Regions from separate parts of the Pseudoalteromonas sp. S8-8 genome, predicted to be linked through region 3. Evidence: predicted binding sites of a transcription regulator. Region 3 holds the regulator's gene; each other region holds the start of a gene.
The links. Region 3 encodes ArgR, which controls arginine synthesis, uptake and breakdown. Its sites were predicted from a motif close to ANTGAATANNTATTCANT; they were not measured.

Region 1: the regulator ArgR is predicted to act here: its motif matches at 4,200-4,217, upstream of L659_RS0103180 (aspartate aminotransferase family protein).
Region 2: the regulator ArgR is predicted to act here: its motif matches at 2,084-2,101, upstream of L659_RS0104080 (OadG family protein).

What each region holds. Positions count from the first base shown of each region.
Region 1 is NZ_AUTR01000011.1:120,543-127,265, forward strand. Features, by position in the region: gene L659_RS0103155 (UDP-glucose--hexose-1-phosphate uridylyltransferase) at 1-33, opposite strand, end outside; gene galE (UDP-glucose 4-epimerase GalE) at 35-1,048, opposite strand; gene L659_RS0103165 (YdcH family protein) at 1,494-1,736, opposite strand; gene L659_RS0103170 (anthranilate synthase component II) at 2,288-2,869, shown strand; gene L659_RS0103175 (HDOD domain-containing protein) at 2,913-4,073, shown strand; gene L659_RS0103180 (aspartate aminotransferase family protein) at 4,453-5,658, shown strand; gene astA (arginine N-succinyltransferase) at 5,744-6,723, shown strand, end outside.
Region 2 is NZ_AUTR01000017.1:144-6,866, forward strand. Features, by position in the region: gene L659_RS0104065 (IS4 family transposase) at 1-1,156, shown strand, start outside; gene L659_RS0104070 (hypothetical protein) at 1,204-1,395, opposite strand; gene L659_RS1000000123340 (DUF1328 domain-containing protein) at 1,454-1,627, opposite strand; gene L659_RS0104080 (OadG family protein) at 2,147-2,389, shown strand; gene oadA (sodium-extruding oxaloacetate decarboxylase subunit alpha) at 2,401-4,182, shown strand; gene L659_RS0104090 (sodium ion-translocating decarboxylase subunit beta) at 4,196-5,326, shown strand; gene L659_RS0104100 (aldo/keto reductase) at 5,469-6,440, shown strand; gene L659_RS1000000123765 (hypothetical protein) at 6,454-6,630, shown strand; gene L659_RS0104110 (peptidoglycan DD-metalloendopeptidase family protein) at 6,705-6,723, opposite strand, start outside.
Region 3 is NZ_AUTR01000035.1:172,935-179,657, reverse strand. Features, by position in the region: gene cgtA (Obg family GTPase CgtA) at 1-833, opposite strand, end outside; gene rpmA (50S ribosomal protein L27) at 974-1,231, opposite strand; gene rplU (50S ribosomal protein L21) at 1,248-1,559, opposite strand; gene ispB (octaprenyl diphosphate synthase) at 1,982-2,953, shown strand; gene mdh (malate dehydrogenase) at 3,050-3,982, opposite strand; gene argR (transcriptional regulator ArgR) at 4,208-4,675, shown strand; gene L659_RS0111585 (Dyp-type peroxidase) at 4,683-5,582, opposite strand; gene L659_RS0111580 (ABC transporter ATP-binding protein) at 5,631-6,680, opposite strand; gene L659_RS0111575 (ABC transporter permease) at 6,681-6,723, opposite strand, start outside.

The DNA of each region.
Region 1 (6,723 bases), on a different contig from region 3:
TTTACGTCTGTGAGTACTTTCTAATAAAGCCATGTTAACTCTCCAACCCACTTGGGTAATTAGTTTGCCAGCGCCATGTGTCGTTTGTCATGTCGCTAAGTGTTAGTTCTGCGTGCCAGTTAAGTGTGTTTTGCGCTTTTGTGGCATCGGCGTAGTTACAGGCAATATCACCTGCTCGGCGCGGCGCAATCTTATACGGAATATCTTTATTGGCTGATGCGCTAAATGCGTTGATCATATCAAGCACAGAATAACCTTGCCCTGTGCCTAAGTTGTAAGCATGAAAGGCGGTATCTGTTTTATGCTGCATAAATGCCGCAACATGACCTTTAGCTAAATCTAAAACATGAATATAGTCGCGCACGCCTGTGCCATCTTCGGTGTCGTAGTCGTCACCAAAAATATTGACCACGTCACGTTTACCTACTGCAGTTTGAGCAATAAAAGGCATTAAGTTATTAGGAATACCATTAGGGCTTTCACCTAATAAACCACTTGGGTGTGCACCTACTGGGTTAAAGTAACGAAGCGCAATACCCATAAATTGACTGTTGGCATTACATACGTCTTGCATGGCTTGTTCAACCATGACTTTAGTCCAACCATAAGGATTAGTTGCGCGTATAGGATGCTTTTCGTCAATAGGGAGGTAGTCTGGCTCACCGTATACTGTAGCCGATGAGCTAAATATAATATGGTTAACGCCTGCCTCTTGCATGTTTTGTAGCATGCTTAATGTGCCCGACACATTATTTTGATAATAACGCAGTGGTTGCTCAGTTGATTCGCCAACGGCTTTTAAAGCCGCAAAGTGAAAAACAGCTTCGGCTTTAGTATGTTTTAGGGCGAGTTTAAATTGTTGCTCGTCTTGAATGTCACCCAATATAAACTCAAACCGAGTGCCAGTAATCTTTTCGAGTTGGTCAAGTACCCGCGAACTAGCATTAGACAAGTTATCATAAATAACAGGTGTAATACCTGCTTCATGCAATGCAATACATGTGTGGCTACCTATGTAACCCATGCCGCCAGTGACTAAAACTTTCATGTTTATTCTCGAAAAGTGTATTTATATGATAAATACTACTATTAAGGTGGTTTAAAAACAATAGTTATGATTGTTGGATAATTCAAATAAAAGCATAAAAAACATTCAGATTAAACACTCGCCTGCCTCTAAATAGCATGCTTTTATTTTAACTAACAAAGGCTTAGATTTATCAATTGATTAGATAAACTGTTTCGATTATTGACCTAATTTCAGCGGTAGGGGGGCTGCTAATATAGCGAGAACAAAGTTAGGAGAGAGCAACATAAATAAAACAGTTTTACTTACCGGTGCTACCGATAGCACTGGCTAGAAACGCAAAGATGTTATTAACCCAAGCACTGTATTTATGAAACCTGTGGGTGGCTTTGTAAGGTTTAGAGAAAATAGCCATTGTTGATCTAAAGAGCTCACTTTATCAGTGAGCTCTTTTTATTTAGTTGCATTACTGCTCTTGCTGCAAGCGCTCGTATAGCCAATCTTTTAATTCCGTACGTTCGTGTTTTAGCTGATGCATTTGCTCGTCGCTTATGGGGGCATCTTTGAGCTCTAACACTCTAATTTCTTTATCTAGCTTGTCGTACTTATCTGCTTTTTTTGCAAATTCAGTATCGCTGTCATTTAACTCGGCAATGGTCTTTAAGTACTCTGGAAAGTCATTAGTTAATGAGTGGTCTTCGCCTAACATATTCGCTCCTTAATAGGATATAAATGAGCTCACAAGTAAGTGAGTTGTATAAGTGAATTACTGCCTTTCATATAATACACTGGGGCTTACATAGATATAATTCAACCATTGAGCCGCTAATTTGATGTAGCGCAAACAATCTGTTTATTTTGCTCAGTAAGGTATTTCACCAAAGTATTTAATAGAGCGATCAATAAACGCACGTACTTTAGAGGTCAATAATTTATTGTTGGGGTATACAGCCTAAAAGGTGTGTTAACTACTCGCGAAAAGCTTAAAGCTCGATATTATTGCTCAAGGTGCAAGGAATCTCTGGCTTGAGAGAATAAGTTTAAATATCACCATGATTTAATACGTTAATAAATCTCTTAACCAGAGTTCGGGTTAAGTGAACCAGTACCCACTAAAGACTTTAAAGAACTTTTAGCAAAAACAGTTAATTTTTAACACTTTTTGCTAATTTATGTTGGCTAGTTAATAGTGGTAGAATGCAGCGCTTAGTACCATTTGTGTGAAGTAAGTGGTCAATAATTTATAAGGTTTGTTGTGTAATGCTGTTAATGATCGATAACTACGATTCGTTTACTTACAACTTAGTGCAATATTTTCAGCGTTTAGATCAAGACGTTTTAGTGAAACGTAATGACGAGCTAAGCATTGCACAAATAAAGCAGTTGAACCCGAAACACATCGTTTTATCGCCGGGGCCATGCACCCCTAACGAAGCGGGTATTTCACTAAATGTTGTTGAGCAACTAAAAGGGCAATATCCTATTTTAGGAATTTGCTTGGGGCATCAAACTATCGCACAAGCTTTAGGAGGAGATGTAATACGTGCTAAAAAAGTAATGCACGGTAAAACATCACCCATAGTTCACACTAATAAAGGGGTGTTTAAAGGTTTAGCTAACCCGTTAACAGTGTGTCGTTATCATTCTTTAGTGGTTAAATCACAAACTTTGCCTAAAGAACTTGAAGTAACCGCATGGACTCAGACTGAGCAAGGCGAGTTTGACGAAATTATGGGGTTACTTCATAAAGAACTAGCAATCGAAGGTGTGCAGTTTCACCCCGAAGCTATTCTAACTGATCAAGGCTTAGAACTGCTTGATAACTTTTTAACTCGCTTCTAATGTTATAATACACAGAGCATTTAATACTTTATTAATGGATGTCATGACTGAACTTGTAGCCCAGCAGCGTACTGCCAAAATACTAAACCAACGGGCTCATGACTTATTGCTTGGGCACAGCTTTGCGCATCAGCAAATTGGTTTCATCCATACATTAGATATAGATTACGGCGAACCCATGAAGCAACGTACTTTGCTTCAGGTTGAAGTGGCCGCACAGAATAAACGCCAGCAAAGCAGTACTGCACATCATAAGTACCGCGCTCAAGCGAGTGAGCAACTGCACAAAACAATTGAAACAGCTATATATAAGCAGCTCGAAGATATAGATGGCGTAATTCACAGTACTATAGGTATTGAAGATGGTATTGCCAATATACTCGATATATTAGCGGTAAAGTCAGCGTCGGTAGGGCGTTTAGAGCCATTGGTAAATGATATAAGCTGGTTGGGTAGAGAGTTAGTAACGCTTGTTAATTTACCTTACTATCGTAATCAGCGTAGTAAAAATACGTCTGTAAAAGTAGATAAACCATCGCTTGCCCTTCGTTATATTGGCCTTGATAACTTACAGCTAGTTATTCCTACATTTGCTGCGCGTCATTGGATGCCACATAGCACCGAACCATTTTCATTATTAAAACGCCGGCTACGCGACAGCGCGATGGCAAACGCGATTGCTGCGCAAAAAATTGCACAAATTAATAATGTGAATGACGTACATGCATTTACCCTTGGAATGCTTTTAGATGTAGGGCGAATTGCATTAGTGCGCTTGTACTTAAAAACGTTTGAGAAAGTATGGCAACGCAAAGTGCAGTTAGCCCGAAATGAAAACCAAAAAGATTTACACACCGCATTATTAGAGCTACAGCCCGACCCGCTATTTTTAACCACTCTACTTAGCAATAAGTCGATAGAAGTAAGCGCCAAAGTAATAGACAAAATGGCTTTTAAATATTTACCGTTTAAAGGTGTAATGCAGCAGCTAGTAAATGGGGTAGATAAGGGCGATACATTACTGCCATTAACAGAAGTAATGCTAAAGGCACGTTGCTACTCTCAATATCTTAATTTAAAAGAGCATCAACTTATTGAGCCTGATGAAACTCTAAGCTGGTTTTCGTACTTTAAGTTCACTAAAACGGAACTAAAAACCCTCCAATCGAGTAATTTTACCAATTTAGCTATTCAAATTGACTAAAAATCTGAATTTTTTGTTAATTTTTTTGCGACTAACCATTCATTCTCACTCTATTGTTATATTGCATATTTGCCGATTAAAGCGTGCTTGCCTTGGTGCTCATGCGGTTAGTTGTCTAAAACCAAGTATGAATGGCTATGCAAATAGTTATTCACTATCTATGAAATAATATCTTTAGCCCTTTATTTTCAAGGGATACATGAAAGTTTTTAACGAGACAGATATAAGTAATTCTGAAATAATGTGCGTCTGAAAATTGAACCACAAAGCAATTTTGCGCAATTATCAGGTTACTGATCTTGCCTATAAAGTTGGTTACAAATATTAACCAAACACCTATTTTGATGTTTTGTGTTGCTCACAATTAAGAGGAAATAAAATGACAGTCAATCGCGAATTATTTGATCACGTAATGGTTCCTAACTACGCACCTTCAAGCGTAATTCCTGTTCGAGGCGAAGGTTCTCGCGTATGGGATCAAGAAGGTCGAGAGTTTATCGACTTTGCTGGTGGTATTGCAGTTAACTGTCTTGGCCATTGCCACCCTGCATTAGTAGGCGCATTAAAAGAGCAAGGCGAAAAAATCTGGCATCTATCAAATGTAATGACCAATGAGCCGGCACTTCGCCTAGCTAAAAAAATGGTTGATGCTACATTTGCTGAAAAAGTTTATTTTGCCAACTCAGGCGCAGAAGCAAACGAAGCAGCGCTTAAGTTAGCGCGTCGTTTTGCACTTGATAAGTTTGGCGCAGAAAAATCACAAATCATCGCGTTCAACAAAGGTTTCCACGGTCGTACATTCTTTACCGTAACTGTTGGCGGCCAAGCTGCATATTCAGATGGTTTTGGTCCTAAGCCTGGCGACATTGTACATTGTGATTACAATGACCTAGCTGCTTTTGAAGCGCTAATCAGCGACAAAACATGTGCCGTAATGATGGAACCTCTTCAAGGTGAAGGCGGTATTGTTTCACCCACTGACGAGTTTGCTCAAGGCGTTCGCGATTTATGTACTAAGCATAACGCACTGCTTATTTTTGATGAAGTACAAACAGGTGTTGGTCGTACTGGCGATTTATACGCATACCAAGGCTTAAACATAGTACCTGATATTTTAACTTCAGCTAAAGCACTTGGCGGCGGTTTCCCTATTGGCGCTATGATCACAACAACTGAAATTGCACAGCATCTTAAAGTAGGTACTCATGGTTCTACTTATGGCGGCAACCCGCTTGCGTGTGCTGTTGCAGAAGCTGCATTTGATACAGTAAATACGCCAGAAGTACTTGCTGGCGTAAAAGCTAAAGCAGCATTATTTAATGAACTACTTACTGCGGTTAACGAAAAATATAACGTATTTAGCGAAATCCGTGGCCAAGGTTTATTAATTGGTGCAGTAGTGAACGAGCAATATAAAGGTCGTGCAAAAGAGTTTTTAGTGGCAGGTACTGAGCAAGGCCTTATGTCATTAGTTGCTGGTGCAGACGTAATACGTTTCACTCCATCTTTAGTAATTCCTGATGCGGACATTTGCGAAGGTATGGCACGCTTTGAAAAAGCAGTAGTAAGCGTAGTAAACGTATAAGCGACTTAAGCCAACCAATAAAGGGCAAGCACTGCTTGCCCTGCAATTCCTATTTACCGTTATTTATAAGGGAGCAAGCGGACTCATGATGATCCTTCGCCCAATCCAGCAAAATGATTATTCAGCATTACTGAAAATTGCCCACGAATCAGGGCATGGTTTTACGTCTTTGCCATTAAACGAAGAACTATTGCAAAAAAAGATCGACCATTCAGTAAGCTCTTTTGCTAAACAAACGTCACAACCTGGTGACGAAGGCTACCTGTTTGTTCTTGAAGATAGCGAAACCGGTGAAGTTGTAGGGACATCTGCAATTGAAGCTGCGGTAGGGCTTGATGATGCATTTTATCATTATCACTTAAGTAAAGTGATTCACTCTTCGCGCACATTAGGCGTATACAAAGCGGTTGATATTCTAACGCTATGTAACGACTACACAGGTGCTACAGAGCTTTGCACATTGTTTTTAAAAGATGGTTATCGTAAAAATTGTAACGGTAAGCTACTTTCAAAAGCGCGCTTTATGTTTATAAAACAGCATCAAGAGCGTTTTGCGCAAACAGTAATCGCAGAAATGCGCGGTGTGTCTGACGAAAACGGCAGCAGCCCTTTTTGGCAGTGGCTTGAAGAGCACTTTTTCTCTATGGATTTTCCAACAGCCGATTACCTAACAGGTATTGGCCAAAAGGTTTTCATTGCTGAACTAATGCCTAAATACCCAATTTACGTAAACTTGCTAAGTAAAGATGCGCAAGCCGTAATTGGTAAAGTACACGACAACACTCGCCCAGCAATCGAGTTATTAAAAAGCGAAGGCTTTACGTTTAATGGCTACGTAGATATTTTTGACGGTGGCCCAACGGTTGAAGCAAAAGTAGATAACATTGCGACTATTCGTAATGCAAATCACTTTAACGTTGAAATTGGCGAAATGACTGGCGACACTATGGTGTTACTAGCTAACGAAAAGCTTGAAGGTTTCAGAGCAACCGTTGCACCAATGACATTTGACGAGCGCGCAAAAAGCCTTATTTTATCGCAAGAAATAGCAGATGCACTGCATTT
Region 2 (6,723 bases), on a different contig from region 3:
TGCAATGGGTCTTTTTCGCGACCGCTCTATTAGTGACGTTGTTGAGAAGTTAGATTTAACACTCACTGATACCCTGGGCGATACGGTTGCTCCAAGTGCTATTCCTCAAGCGAGACAGCGCCTGAGTAGCGACCCCCTCCAAGCCTTATTTCACCTATGTGCAGCCCGTTGGACACAAGAAGAAGATGCTGATGATACGTGGTATGGACTCCGGTTATTTTCTGTTGATGGAACGCAATTTCGTGCACCTGATACACCTGCTCTTGCTGAGCACTTTCACTATATTAAGCACAGTAAAAACCGTCATACAGAATATCCTATTGTACGCCTATGCGCCTTAAGCTCCTTGCGTAGCCGGTTGATACACCACGTTGCCTTCGGGCCCAGTTATCAAGGTGAGGTGAACTACGCAAAGCAGTTATTTGGTCATGTAAGTGATAACAGTCTAACTATTTTTGACCGATGTTATCTCAGCGCTGAGCTACTGATTAATTGGCGTAAGCAACACCCACAGTCGCACTGGATGGTCCCGATTAAAAGCAACACGCAATACACCGTCATTGAATCTTACTCTGAGCATGACTTCAAAGTAGAGATGAGTGTATCTGCGCATGCCAGAAAACAAGACCCTTCGCTTCCTGAGTGCTGGCAGGCCAGACTGGTTCTTTATCCTGAGCCAATGGGGCCTGGAAAAATAAAAGGTCTGCTGTGCTCTTTGGATGATAAACAGGCTTTTGGTGCACAGGCCATTCTTGATGTCTATTTCGAGCGCTGGGAAATTGAAAATAGCTATGGAGAAATAAAACACCAGATGCTTGAGGATAGTATTCTTTTGCGTAGTCAGACTGTGGATGGAGTCAATCAAGAGCTATGGGGTATATTGCTAGCCTACAATTTAATTCGAGTAGAGATAAGTCGAATAGCCAAAGAGGCTAAAGTCTCCCCGCTGAGAATTAGTTTTGTCATGGCTTTGCGGGATATACAGGATGAAATACTCTGGTGTGCCATCGCTTCGCCAGGTTCAATTCCAAAGAAATTAAGGGCAATGCGAGAACGAGTGAAACGTTATATTCTTCCAGAAAAAAGAAAACGGCCCAAAAGTAGGACCGTTCGAATTTCAAAAACTCGGTACACCATTAAGTCAAAGCATGCTTAACTGAATGGTGTTAGCCCTAAGGCCGTTTTTTAGCGATACAAGAAGAATTAACAGTTAGTTTCTTCAGCGTTTACGCCTTCTTTAACATTTTCACATGCATCTTCTACTTTGTTTTGCACGTCAGTTACTGCTTCGTCAATACGTTCGCCTGCGTCTTCTGCATGATTGTCTTCACAACCCATGATGAAGAAACTTGCGAATAGACCGATTAGTGCTGCTTTTACAGTTGTTGAATTCATAATGTAATTCCTTGTAAGTATTAATTAAATTTTAGTGTTTGTTAGTTGAATGCTTTATCTACCTGGGTGATTTACCACGTAGTGCACCTGAAACTAATGAGATCACTAAAAGTACTAAAAATATAAAAAATATAATTTTTGCTATACCAGCTGCGGCACCTGCGATGCCACCAAAACCTAACACTGCAGCGATTAAAGCAATAACTAAAAATGTAATTGTCCAGCGTAACATTGTTTTCTCCTTGGTTATCAAATTTGCTCACAATAACTAATGCCAGTTATATGCCAAATTTTATTTTTGTTTTATATCAGACAGTTATGTTTTTTAACTGTGTTTTTAGTTATTAGTTAGTTAGTAATTTTTACGCTTTGTTATGTAAGTTATTCACACTGTTACAAGTTACTGGTAAATATTCACTAAAAATAATGTTTTTGGTAAGACCAATTAACAATTGATGTGTGTTTTTGTACTTATTATAAAATTTGGCGGTTATTTTTATTAAGTTGAATAGTTAATTAACAACTTCCATATAACTATTAGCTATAGTCGTTATTTTCTGTATGTATTGTAGGGCGCATGATTGCTGGGTTATGGCATGTAAATTTGTTGAGTGTTATGTTGTTTATAGTTTAATTGGTTTTACCAATTTACAAGATGTAGACAAAGCGACTAGTTTTGTTATTATCCAGTGAATAAATATTTAATTAAATCGATTTTTTATTTTCGATATGGGTTTCAAGGGGGAGAAAAATGGATATAGGTGCTCTACTCACAACGGCTGGTAGCTTAATGCTAACTGGTATGGTTGGGGTGTTTGTATTTCTGTCGATATTAATTGGTGCAGTAACGCTTATGTCTAATTTGGTGACGCGCTATAGCGAACCAGAGGCATCACCAGCTAAATCACCGTCTTTTAAATCTCAAGGTGTGCCTAATGAGCACATCGCTGCTATTAGTGCTGCCATTGCTCAGTACAAATCAAATAATAAATAAGGGGCACACACATGGCTAAATTAAAATTAACAGAATTGGTATTACGCGATGCGCACCAATCATTGCTCGCAACACGTATGCGCCTAGACGATATGCTACCTATTGCTAGCAAGCTAGATGATGCAGGTTATTGGTCTATTGAATCGTGGGGCGGTGCTACATTTGATTCGTGTATTCGTTATTTAGGCGAAGATCCTTGGGGGCGTATTCGTGCGCTTAAAAAAGCGATGCCTAATACTAAACAGCAAATGCTATTACGCGGTCAAAACCTATTAGGCTACCGCCATTACGCTGATGACGTAGTTGAAAAGTTTGTAGAACGCGCACATAAAAATGGCGTTGACGTATTTCGTATTTTCGATGCAATGAACGATGTACGTAACCTAGAAACAGCGATTAAAGCGGCTATAAAAGTAGGCGCACATGCTCAAGGTACTATTTCGTACACAGTAAGTCCTGTTCATACGCTTGATATGTGGCTGACTCTTGCTAAGCAATTAGAAGATTTAGGCTGTCACTCAATTTGTATTAAAGACATGGCGGGTTTATTAAAGCCGTACGATGCTGAAAAACTAATTAAAGCACTTAAAGAAACCGTATCGGTTCCTATTGCTATGCAGTGCCACGCTACAACAGGTTTAAGTACTGCGACTTATCAAAAAGCGATTGATGCAGGCATTGATATGCTTGATACCGCTATTTCATCAATGAGTATGACTTACGGACACACAGCAACTGAAACTATTGTATCGATAGTTGAAGGAACTGAGCGCGATACCGACCTTGATTTAAACCACCTAGAAGAAATTGCTGCTTACTTTAGAGATGTACGTAAAAAATATGCGGCATTTGAAGGTAGCTTAAAAGGGGTTGATGGTCGTATTTTACTAGCTCAAGTACCAGGTGGCATGCTTACAAACATGGAAAACCAACTTAAAGAGCAAGGCGCGGCAGATAAGCTTAATGAAGTTTTGCTTGAGATCCCACGCGTACGTGAAGATCTTGGTTTTTTACCTTTAGTAACACCCACGTCGCAAATTGTAGGTACTCAAGCAGTACTTAACGTGCTAACCGGTGAGCGTTATAAAACAATCACTAAAGAAACTGCTGGCGTATTAAAAGGTGAATATGGCTTAACACCAGCACCAATGAATAAAGAGCTACAAGAGCGTGTGCTTGATGGAGCAGAGGTTATTACTTGTCGCCCTGCAGATAACATTGCACCAGAGCTTGCAACGCTTGAAGCTGAATTATTAAAAGAAGCGCAAGAGCAAGGTTTAACACTTGCTGATGAGCAAATTGATGACGTACTAACTTATGCATTATTTCCACAAGTTGGTTTGAAATTTATTAAAAATCGTAATAACCCTGATGCATTTGAGCCTATTCCTACCGTTGAAGATAAGAGCAATAAGGCAGCACCAAAATCGGGATCAAATAATAGTAGCGTTAAAGCTGAGCAATACAGCGTAAAAGTAGATGGTAAAGTTTACGACGTAGTAGTGGCGCAAGGTGGTGAGCTAAAAGAAGTAACATTAAAAGACTCTGAGCACATTCCTCAGTCTGCTTCAGTTGCATCAGGTGAAACACTTAATGCCCCTTTAGCCGGTAATATTTTTAAGATTAAGGTAAAAGCTGGGCAAGTTGTTAACGAAGGTGATGTAGTGATTATTATGGAAGCCATGAAAATGGAAACCGAAATACGCGCAATGCATACCGGAACAATTGCTGAAGTGTTGGTTGGTGAAGGCGATGCTGTAACTACCGGCGACGCTATGATTGCATTAGCTTAGGAGTAAATAGAGGATGGAAGGTATTTTAAACCTCTGGAATGCTACTGGCATTGCTAACTTTACAATCCCATCATTAATTATGATTGCGGTAGGGTGTTTATTACTGTTTTTAGCGATAGCTAAAGGCTTTGAACCACTATTATTATTACCAATTGGTTTTGGTGCAATTTTAACAAATGTACCAGTGGCAGGTTTGTCAGACCCAGGTGGGCTTTTGTATTACGTTTATTACGTGGGTATTGATACGGGGATTTTTCCGTTGTTGATATTTATGGGAGTAGGGGCGCTGACCGACTTTAGCGCGCTTATTGCAAACCCACGTATGTTGTTATTAGGTGCGGCTGCACAGTTTGGCATTTTTGCTACATTGTTTGGCGCTATATTACTTAACTATGTGCCAGGTTTTGAGTTTACTCTACAGGACGCATCGGCTATTGCCATTATTGGTGGTGCAGATGGACCGACTGCAATATTTTTAGCGTCAAAACTGGCACCTGATTTACTAGGCGCAATAGCGGTAGCAGCATACTCATATATGGCATTAGTACCAATTATTCAACCGCCAATTATGCGTGCGTTAACAACCCCAGAAGAACGTAAAATTAAGATGCCAGAGCTTCGCAAAGTATCTAAAAAGGAAAAGATTATTTTCCCTCTTATGGTGCTTAGTTTAACGGCTATGTTTTTACCGGCTGCTATACCGCTTGTAGGTATGTTTTGTTTAGGTAACTTAATGCGAGAGTCGGGTGTTGTTGATAGATTAAGTAACAGTGCTCAAAACGAAATCATCAATGTTACAACTATATTTTTAGGTTTAGCTGTAGGCTCAAAGCTTGCTGCAGATAAGTTTTTAACTGTTGAGACGATTGGTATTTTAGTGCTTGGCGCACTGGCTTTTGCAATTGGTACGGCATCTGGCGTATTTATGGCAAAAGGACTTAACCGCATATCTAAAACACCTATAAACCCATTAATTGGGGCAGCAGGTGTATCGGCTGTGCCAATGGCGGCACGAGTAGTTAATAAAGTTGGCCTTGAAAGTAACCCACATAACTTTTTACTTATGCATGCTATGGGACCCAACGTAGCGGGTGTACTTGGTAGTGCAGTTGCTGCGGGCATATTGCTAGCACTCGTTGGCTAAAAATGTAATTTAAAATAGATTAACCATTAAGCGCAGTTTACTGCGCTTTTTTTTGTTCTTAATTTGTTCACCGCTAAATGGTTTCTTGTTCAGCGCTTTTTGTTTACAGTAACAGCTCTTCAAAATTTTAAGGATAGTTATCATGCTTCACACACCTTTAGCAAAGCACTTACCTCATGTTAGTAAACTTGTATTCGGATGCATGGGTCTGGGCGGCGGTTGGAATAAAGACGCAATCACTGATGCACATGTTAAGCAAACTCATGAATGCATAGATAGCGCTATTGAAGGTGGCATTAACTTTTTTGACCATGCTGATATTTATACTTTTGGTAAAGCGGAGCAGGTTTTTGGTAAAGCATTAAGCGAGCGACCAGAGCTTAGAGAGCACATGTATATTCAATCTAAGTGTGGGATTCGTTTTGAAGATGACTTAGGGCCAAAGCGCTATGATTTTTCATCAAAGTGGATTGAGCAATCAGTTGAAGCATCCTTGAAGCGATTAAATACAGACTATTTAGACGTACTTATGCTACATCGTCCTGATCCACTCATGGAAGTTAACGAAATTGCTCGTATATTTAGTTGCTTAAAAGAAAGCGGTAAAGTGCGCAATTTTGCCGTATCGAATATGCAGCAACATCAAATGAATTTTTTACAGCATGCACTTGATATGCCGATTGTGGCTAATCAAATTGAGGCTAGTTTACAAAAACATCAGTTTGTTGATGAAGGTGTATATGCCGGTAACAGTGACGGTAAAGATCTTAATTTTACGCCCGGTAGTATTGAGTACTGTCGCCATTTTGAAATTCAAATTCAAAGCTGGGGCAGTTTATGCCAAGGATTATACAGCGGCAGTGATTTATCAAACGCATCGCAGGCTGATATAAACACGAGTCTTTTAGTTAATAAGCTGGCTGCACTTTATGATACGTCTGCTGAGGCTATTGTTATTGCATGGTTACTGCGCCATCCCGCATCTATTCAGCCGATTATTGGAACAACTAATGCCAAGCGTATTAAAGCCTCTTGTGATGCTGTAAACGTACAACTAACTCGTGAGCATTGGTATGCACTTTATGTAAGCGCTAAAGGCCATGAGCTACCATAAGTAGGGCACTAATATGAATATATTCGTTATTTTAATTGGTTTGTTTGTCGCGCTAGCGATACTTATTCCATTGCTTGAAAAATATCAAAGTAAAATAGGGCTCAACGGTGCAACCAAATACAGCAAATATATTTGGCCATTAGTGATGGTGTCTTTAGTGATTCAGCTCATTTATGTATTAATGTATTAATGGTTTTTAGCGTATACAAAAAAGCCTTTGCAGGTTAAACCTGCAAAGGCTTTTTTAATGTTTATTAATAAACTTTATTTAAGTGCTAACTGT
Region 3 (6,723 bases):
CGTGGTTTTTCAGCTAATTTAGGACTGTATTGGTGTAGCTCGTTAATAATCGAGAATGCATTATCAACAGGGTTTGAACCATCTACCGGCATTACATCAATAATGTGCAATAACACACGACAACGCTCTAAATGCTTCAAGAAGCGAATACCTAGGCCTGCACCATCAGATGCACCTTCAATTAGACCCGGAATATCGGCTATAACAAATGATTTATTTGCTTCTGGACGTACCACACCTAAATTAGGAATAAGCGTCGTGAATGGGTAATCAGCTACTTTTGGTCTTGCTGCAGATACACTGCGGATAAACGTAGATTTACCTGCATTTGGTAATCCTAGTAAGCCTACATCAGCTAATAATAGTAACTCTAACTTTAAGTTACGTACTTCACCGGGTGTGCCCAATGTTTTTTGACGAGGTGCTCGGTTAGTACTTGATTTAAAACGTGCATTCCCCAAGCCGTGGAAACCACCTTTTGCAACCAAAATTCGTTGACCATCTTGAGTTAAGTCGCCAAGTCCCTCTTGGGTATCAACATCCATGATGCGCGTGCCTACAGGCACCATAACAAATAAATCATCGGCTTTTCGGCCTGTACAGTTACGGCTACGACCATTAGTACCACGTTCAGCTCTATGAAAGCGCTCAAACTGATAATCAATTAGGGTATTTAAGTTTTCATCAGCTTGTAGATAAACACTACCACCGTCTCCACCGTCACCGCCGTCTGGTCCACCATCTGGAACATATTTTTCACGACGGAAAGACACGATGCCGCTGCCACCGTCTCCAGCTTCTGCGCGAATTTCTACTTCATCTACAAACTTCATGATTACTCACTTTAGGGATTGGCTTGTTTAATAACTCTATTATATACCCAAGCCAACACAAATGCAGGCTTGGGTATATATTTTGACTGACTACAAAACAAAAAACCCCGCAAAGGCGGGGTTTTTAACTACCTTACTGATTACTCAGTTACGATAGTTACGTATTTACGGTTTAAAGGACCTTTTTGTTCAAACTGAACTTTACCATCTGCTTTTGCGAAGATAGTGTGGTCTTTACCGATACCTACGTTAGTACCAGGGTGGAAACGAGTTCCACGCTGACGAACAATGATGCTACCCGCTAGAACTGATTCGCCACCAAAACGCTTAACACCTAGGCGTTTGCTTTCTGAATCGCGACCGTTACGAGTACTACCAGCTGCTTTTTTATGTGCCATTTCTAAGTACCTCTAATTAAGCGCTAATGCTAGTGATTTTAACTTCAGTGAACCATTGACGATGGCCCATTTGCTTACGAGAATGCTTACGGCGTCTAAATTTAACAACCTTAATCTTCTCACCGCGACCATGTGAAACAACCTCAGCTGTTATCTTGCCACCGTTTACGAACGGTACACCGATCTCGATTTTCTCACCATCAGCAACTAAAAGTACTGAATCAAATTCTACTGCCGCACCAGTTTCAACGTCTAATTTTTCAAGACGAATCGTTTGACCTTCAGTCACACGATGCTGTTTACCACCACTTTGGAAAACCGCGTACATAATTAACTCCGTCTGTGCACCCTCAAATCGGCGCAACTAAAATATTCTTCGATAGGGCGCGAAGTTTACGCTAACGCGAAATAACTAGCAAGCCTATTTTGTAATTAAAATGAATAAAAAGTAGCTGCTTTGAGAGCAATTCAATATTTACCCCATTTTATATTAATTAGCCCTTTTGCCAAGCGCTTTTTAACTCTTAGTCGAAATAAATTAATGTACTCAAATATGACCCTCACAGCTTAATATCTAAGCACACCATAAACTGTATATTGATTATCAATTAATCAGTTATCTTGGCTAATTCAGTCTAAATTAAGTACTTTAATAGTGTTTTTTCAATCAATCGTCACAAAATATCGAGCTAGTGCATTTTTTGTTGTACAATCTGCGCCGTTCACACATAAAAATTGGCTCGGAGATCAATGGATATAAAAGCTATCCAGGCGTTAATCGAAAGCGATATGAATGACGTCAATCAACTTATACATGCGCAAATGCGCTCAGATGTGGCGTTAGTTAATCAGCTTGGTTTATATATAGTTAGCAGTGGCGGCAAACGCGTTCGTCCAATGCTGGCAATTTTAGCAGCCAAAGCGCTCGGTTATCAGGGTAAAGATCACATAACACTTGCAACAATTGTTGAGTTTATTCATACAGCAACGCTATTGCATGATGATGTTGTAGATGAATCAAACTTACGACGTGGCACGCCTACAGCAAATGCTGAATTTGGTAATGCTGCTAGCGTATTGGTTGGTGACTTTATTTACACTCGTTCATTTCAGCTTATGGTTGGTCTTGGAAAAATGCAGATTATGCAAATACTTGCCGATGCAACAAACATTATTGCTGAAGGTGAAGTATTGCAGTTAATGAACTGCAACGACCCAGATACGACCGAAGCCAGTTATATGCAGGTTATTTACTCTAAAACAGCTAAGTTGTTTGAAGCAGCGACAGGCCTTGCTGCCATTATTACTGAGCAAGACCAAACTACTCTCGATGCACTAAACCTATATGGTATGCATTTAGGTACTGCGTTTCAGCTAGTAGACGATGTACTCGATTACAATGCAGATGCTGAGCAGTTGGGTAAAAACATTGGTGATGATTTAGCTGAAGGCAAACCAACGCTTCCACTTATTTATGCTATGCAACATGGTAGCAAGCAGCAAACGCAGCTTATTCGTGATGCAATAGAGCACAGTAATGGTATGGAGCATTTAGAAGAAATTCTATCGGCACTAAAGCAAACTAATGCGCTTGAATTTACAATGCAAAAAGCAGAGCTTGAAGCTGACAAAGCTATTGCGTGTTTAGACTTTTTAGCTGAGTCTGACTATAAGCAAGCACTCATAAGCCTTGCTCGTATTGCGGTTGACCGCGACCACTAGTTTTAACTAGTTTTAACTAGTTACACAGTGTGAAATTAATTCTGAGCAATAAAAAAGCCTGCAAATGCAGGCTTTTTTGTTATTCTACTTTGGCTATTACGCCATGAAATCAACACCTTCTTTGATGTCTTTTTTCAGTGTTTCAAGCATGTCATTTTTTGCTTTTGTTTCAAATGCGCTTAGTTCGCCGTAAGAAAGAATTTCTTCTACGCCGTTTTTACCTAAACGTACTGGATGTGCAAAGTACTCTGCATCGCCACTTTCAACAGCAACGTAAGCGTAATCTACAACTTCTTCACCCTGTAGGCCTTTAACTAAAGACATACAAAAACGAGCTGCAGCAGCACCCATAGATAGCGTAGCTGAACCACCGCCTGCTTTAGCATTTACAACTTCAGTACCCGCATTTTGGATACGTGGAGTAAGTGCAGCAACTTCTTCATCAGTGAAAGAAACACCTTCAACTTGAGAAAGTAGAGGAAGAATAGTTGTGCCTGAGTGACCACCAATTACTGGTACTTTCACAGTTGCTACGTCTACGCCTTTAAGTTCAGCAACAAATGCTTCTGAACGAATAACGTCAAGCGTAGTAATACCGAATACGCGTTTAGCGTCGTAAGTACCTGCTTTTTTGAATACTTCAGCAACGATTGGAACTGTGCCATTTACTGGGTTAGTAATAATACCTACTAACGCTTTAGGACAGCTAGCAACAATGCCTTCTGCTAAAGTTTTGATGATACCAGCATTTACATTAAATAAATCAGCACGATCCATACCTGGTTTACGTGGCATACCCGCTGGGATAAGAACGATGTCAGAGCCTTCAAGCGCTTTGTTTAATTCGTCTGCGCCAAAGCCTGCTACTTTAACATCTGTTGGGATGTGAGAAAGGTCAACCGCAACACCTGGTACTACTGGTGCAACATCATAAAGTGATAATTCAGAGCCAGCTGGTAAGCCTGTTTTTAATAATAAAGACAACGCTTGGCCGATACCGCCTGCAGCACCTAATACAGCAACTTTCATTGGAATTCTCCGTAATTTGAGGTAGGAAACATTTGTGGCTCTTAAGATAATGAAATTAGCGACTAAAAACAAATTTATCCTGTCTATTTCAAGTATATTTTCGACCATAGTCGTAAACTTTTGTGATTTAACGCATCAAACTGACAAGTTAACTAAACAACTGCTGCATAATTATTCATTTTTGTGTAGAATTTGCGGCATAAATAACAAAAACGAATAAAGACTATGCAACCACAAGATAAACAAGAAGCACTGGTAAAAGCATTTAAATCACTATTAAAAGAAGAAAATTTTGGCTCTCAAGGCGAAATAGTTGATGCATTAAAAGATCAAGGCTTTGACAATATAAGCCAAAGTAAAGTATCGCGCATGTTAAGTAAATTTGGTGCTGTACGCACACGTAACGCCAAACAAGAAATGGTTTACTGCTTACCTGCTGAAATGGGTGTACCTACGGCTAAAAGCCCATTACGCCAATTAGTAATCGACATTATGCACAACGAAATGATGATCATTATTCGTACCAGTCCAGGCGCCGCTCAGCTTATCGCTCGTTTATTAGATTCATTAGGTAAAGCAGATGGCGTACTAGGAACAATTGCAGGCGACGATACTATTTTTATCGCTCCTGCTAAAATATCTGAAATAGATGTAACACTTGAACGTGTTCGCATTTTATTTGATACGGTTTAATAGCAAACTAAATTTGTTTTAAAAACCCGACTGAAGGCGCAAAGAAAGCAGAACCCATATCGGCTTGAGTAAAATCAAGCCAGTGGTCGTAACAATCCCCTTCCCCTAAACGACTATTAAGTACTTTTTCAAATGCGGTGCCCGTACAAGAGCATGTAATTGATAACATTCCCTGCTCATACACATCGCCATAAGGCATGCTCTGATTTAATAATAGCGGTTGTCCGTCTTCGTCTTTTAGCTCACTTCGCGAAGCATGGCTGGTTTCGATCGCGGGGGTAATTAGCGTGTTATCAAGGCGCGTACGCCCCATTATTTGTTCTTGCTCGCTCAATGATAAGTGCTGCCACATAGTTAAATCATGCTTATAGCGCTGTACATGAATATAACTCCCCTGATCTTCAAAATTGCCAGGGTTACTAATTAAAGCCGTAGCGCGCTTTTTTCTTCCATGTGCGGTGTCGCCACCATAAATAAAACCATTAAAATCACGACCATCTAAAAAGCGAAAATTACGAATTTGCTCCACCAGCTCAACATCGGGAGCAAATAGTTTTAAAATTTGCAGCGCAAATAAATGGTTAACGTCTTCACGGTCAGAGCGAATTTGCACAAATAAATCGCACGGTTGTACGCTCATTTGATGATCGCTATGGTTTATATTAGGAAAGCTCTGTAATTCGCTTGGGATGTATTCAGGGAGGATATGCGGCCAATATTGCGCACCAATAGCAACCATACAAGAGAGCATTGATTCTGAAAATTGATCGCTAAATTCTTCTTCAATAGCGCTTACTTGTTTTAACTTTGCGCGAAGTGATTCATCTTGACCATCAAACACATTAAAAAATAAGTGCAAACCGTGTAAGTTTGCTTCAGCACAAATCCCTGATTGCGCTTGCGCCATTGTTATTCCTTAGTTTTACAGATAAAAACACAGCGAATAACAAATTAATTACGATTCGAAAAAATTCACCGTGTGAGGTTTTATTTTTATTATAGCCTGTTCATTATTTTCAAATGACTGGCCATATTGTGCAGCAACTTCAATTTCTTGTTTATCAATAACAAGTGAATAAACATACGCCGAACCAATAAAGCGACGACTTATGATTGTAGCTCGCTTGCTGAGTTTGTCACTTTGGTTATCTGCCACTAATTCTATTTGATGAGGGCGCACATATATAAGCCCTACGCTTACGTTTTGCTTACTCTCAATATAAGATTCGACTAAACCAAATGGTGTTTTGTATTCAGTTGCTGTTAATACTTCTGCGCTCAAGTATATGCCTTGACCCAGAAACTCTGCAACCTCCTTTGAACATGGAGCTGCAAAAAGCTGCTCGGGCGTGCCTTGTTGCTCAATTTTACCGCGATGCATAATGGCAAGTGTATCTGAAAACGCAAACGCCTCTTCTTTTGAATGTGTAACAAACACAGCAGACACTTGAGTTGCCTTAATAATTCGACGTATATCGGCAATTAATTCAAAGCGTACTTGTGTGTCGATATTTGAAAAGGGCTCATCAAGTAGCAATAAACTAGGCTTATAAGCTAATGCACGAGCAATAGCTACACGCTGCTGTTGACCACCCGATAACTGATGCGGGAACCTGTCGGCACAGCCAATTAAATGTACCAGCTTAAGCATTTCATCAACGCGTTGCTGCTTTTGAGCTTTACTCATTTTACTAAGCCCGAATGCGATATTATTTGCTACCGTTAAATGCGGAAACAATGCATAATCTTGAAACATCATGCCGATGTTACGGTGCTCAGGCGAGACAAACGATTGCTCATCACTCACTAATTTACCGTCTATAAAAATAGACCCTTGCTTAGCTTCAATTAAACCTGCAATCGCTTTTAACGTGGTCGTTTTGCCGCACCCACTCGCTCCGAGTAGGCAAACAATTTCATCTTTACCTACTGTTAAATCTAAATTGTGGATAACCTTTGTGCCGTTATAGTGATAGCTCACGCCTTGTAAAATTAAACTACTCATTTAACTACGCTGCTCCATAGAACGATTAATAAAATACAAAGGA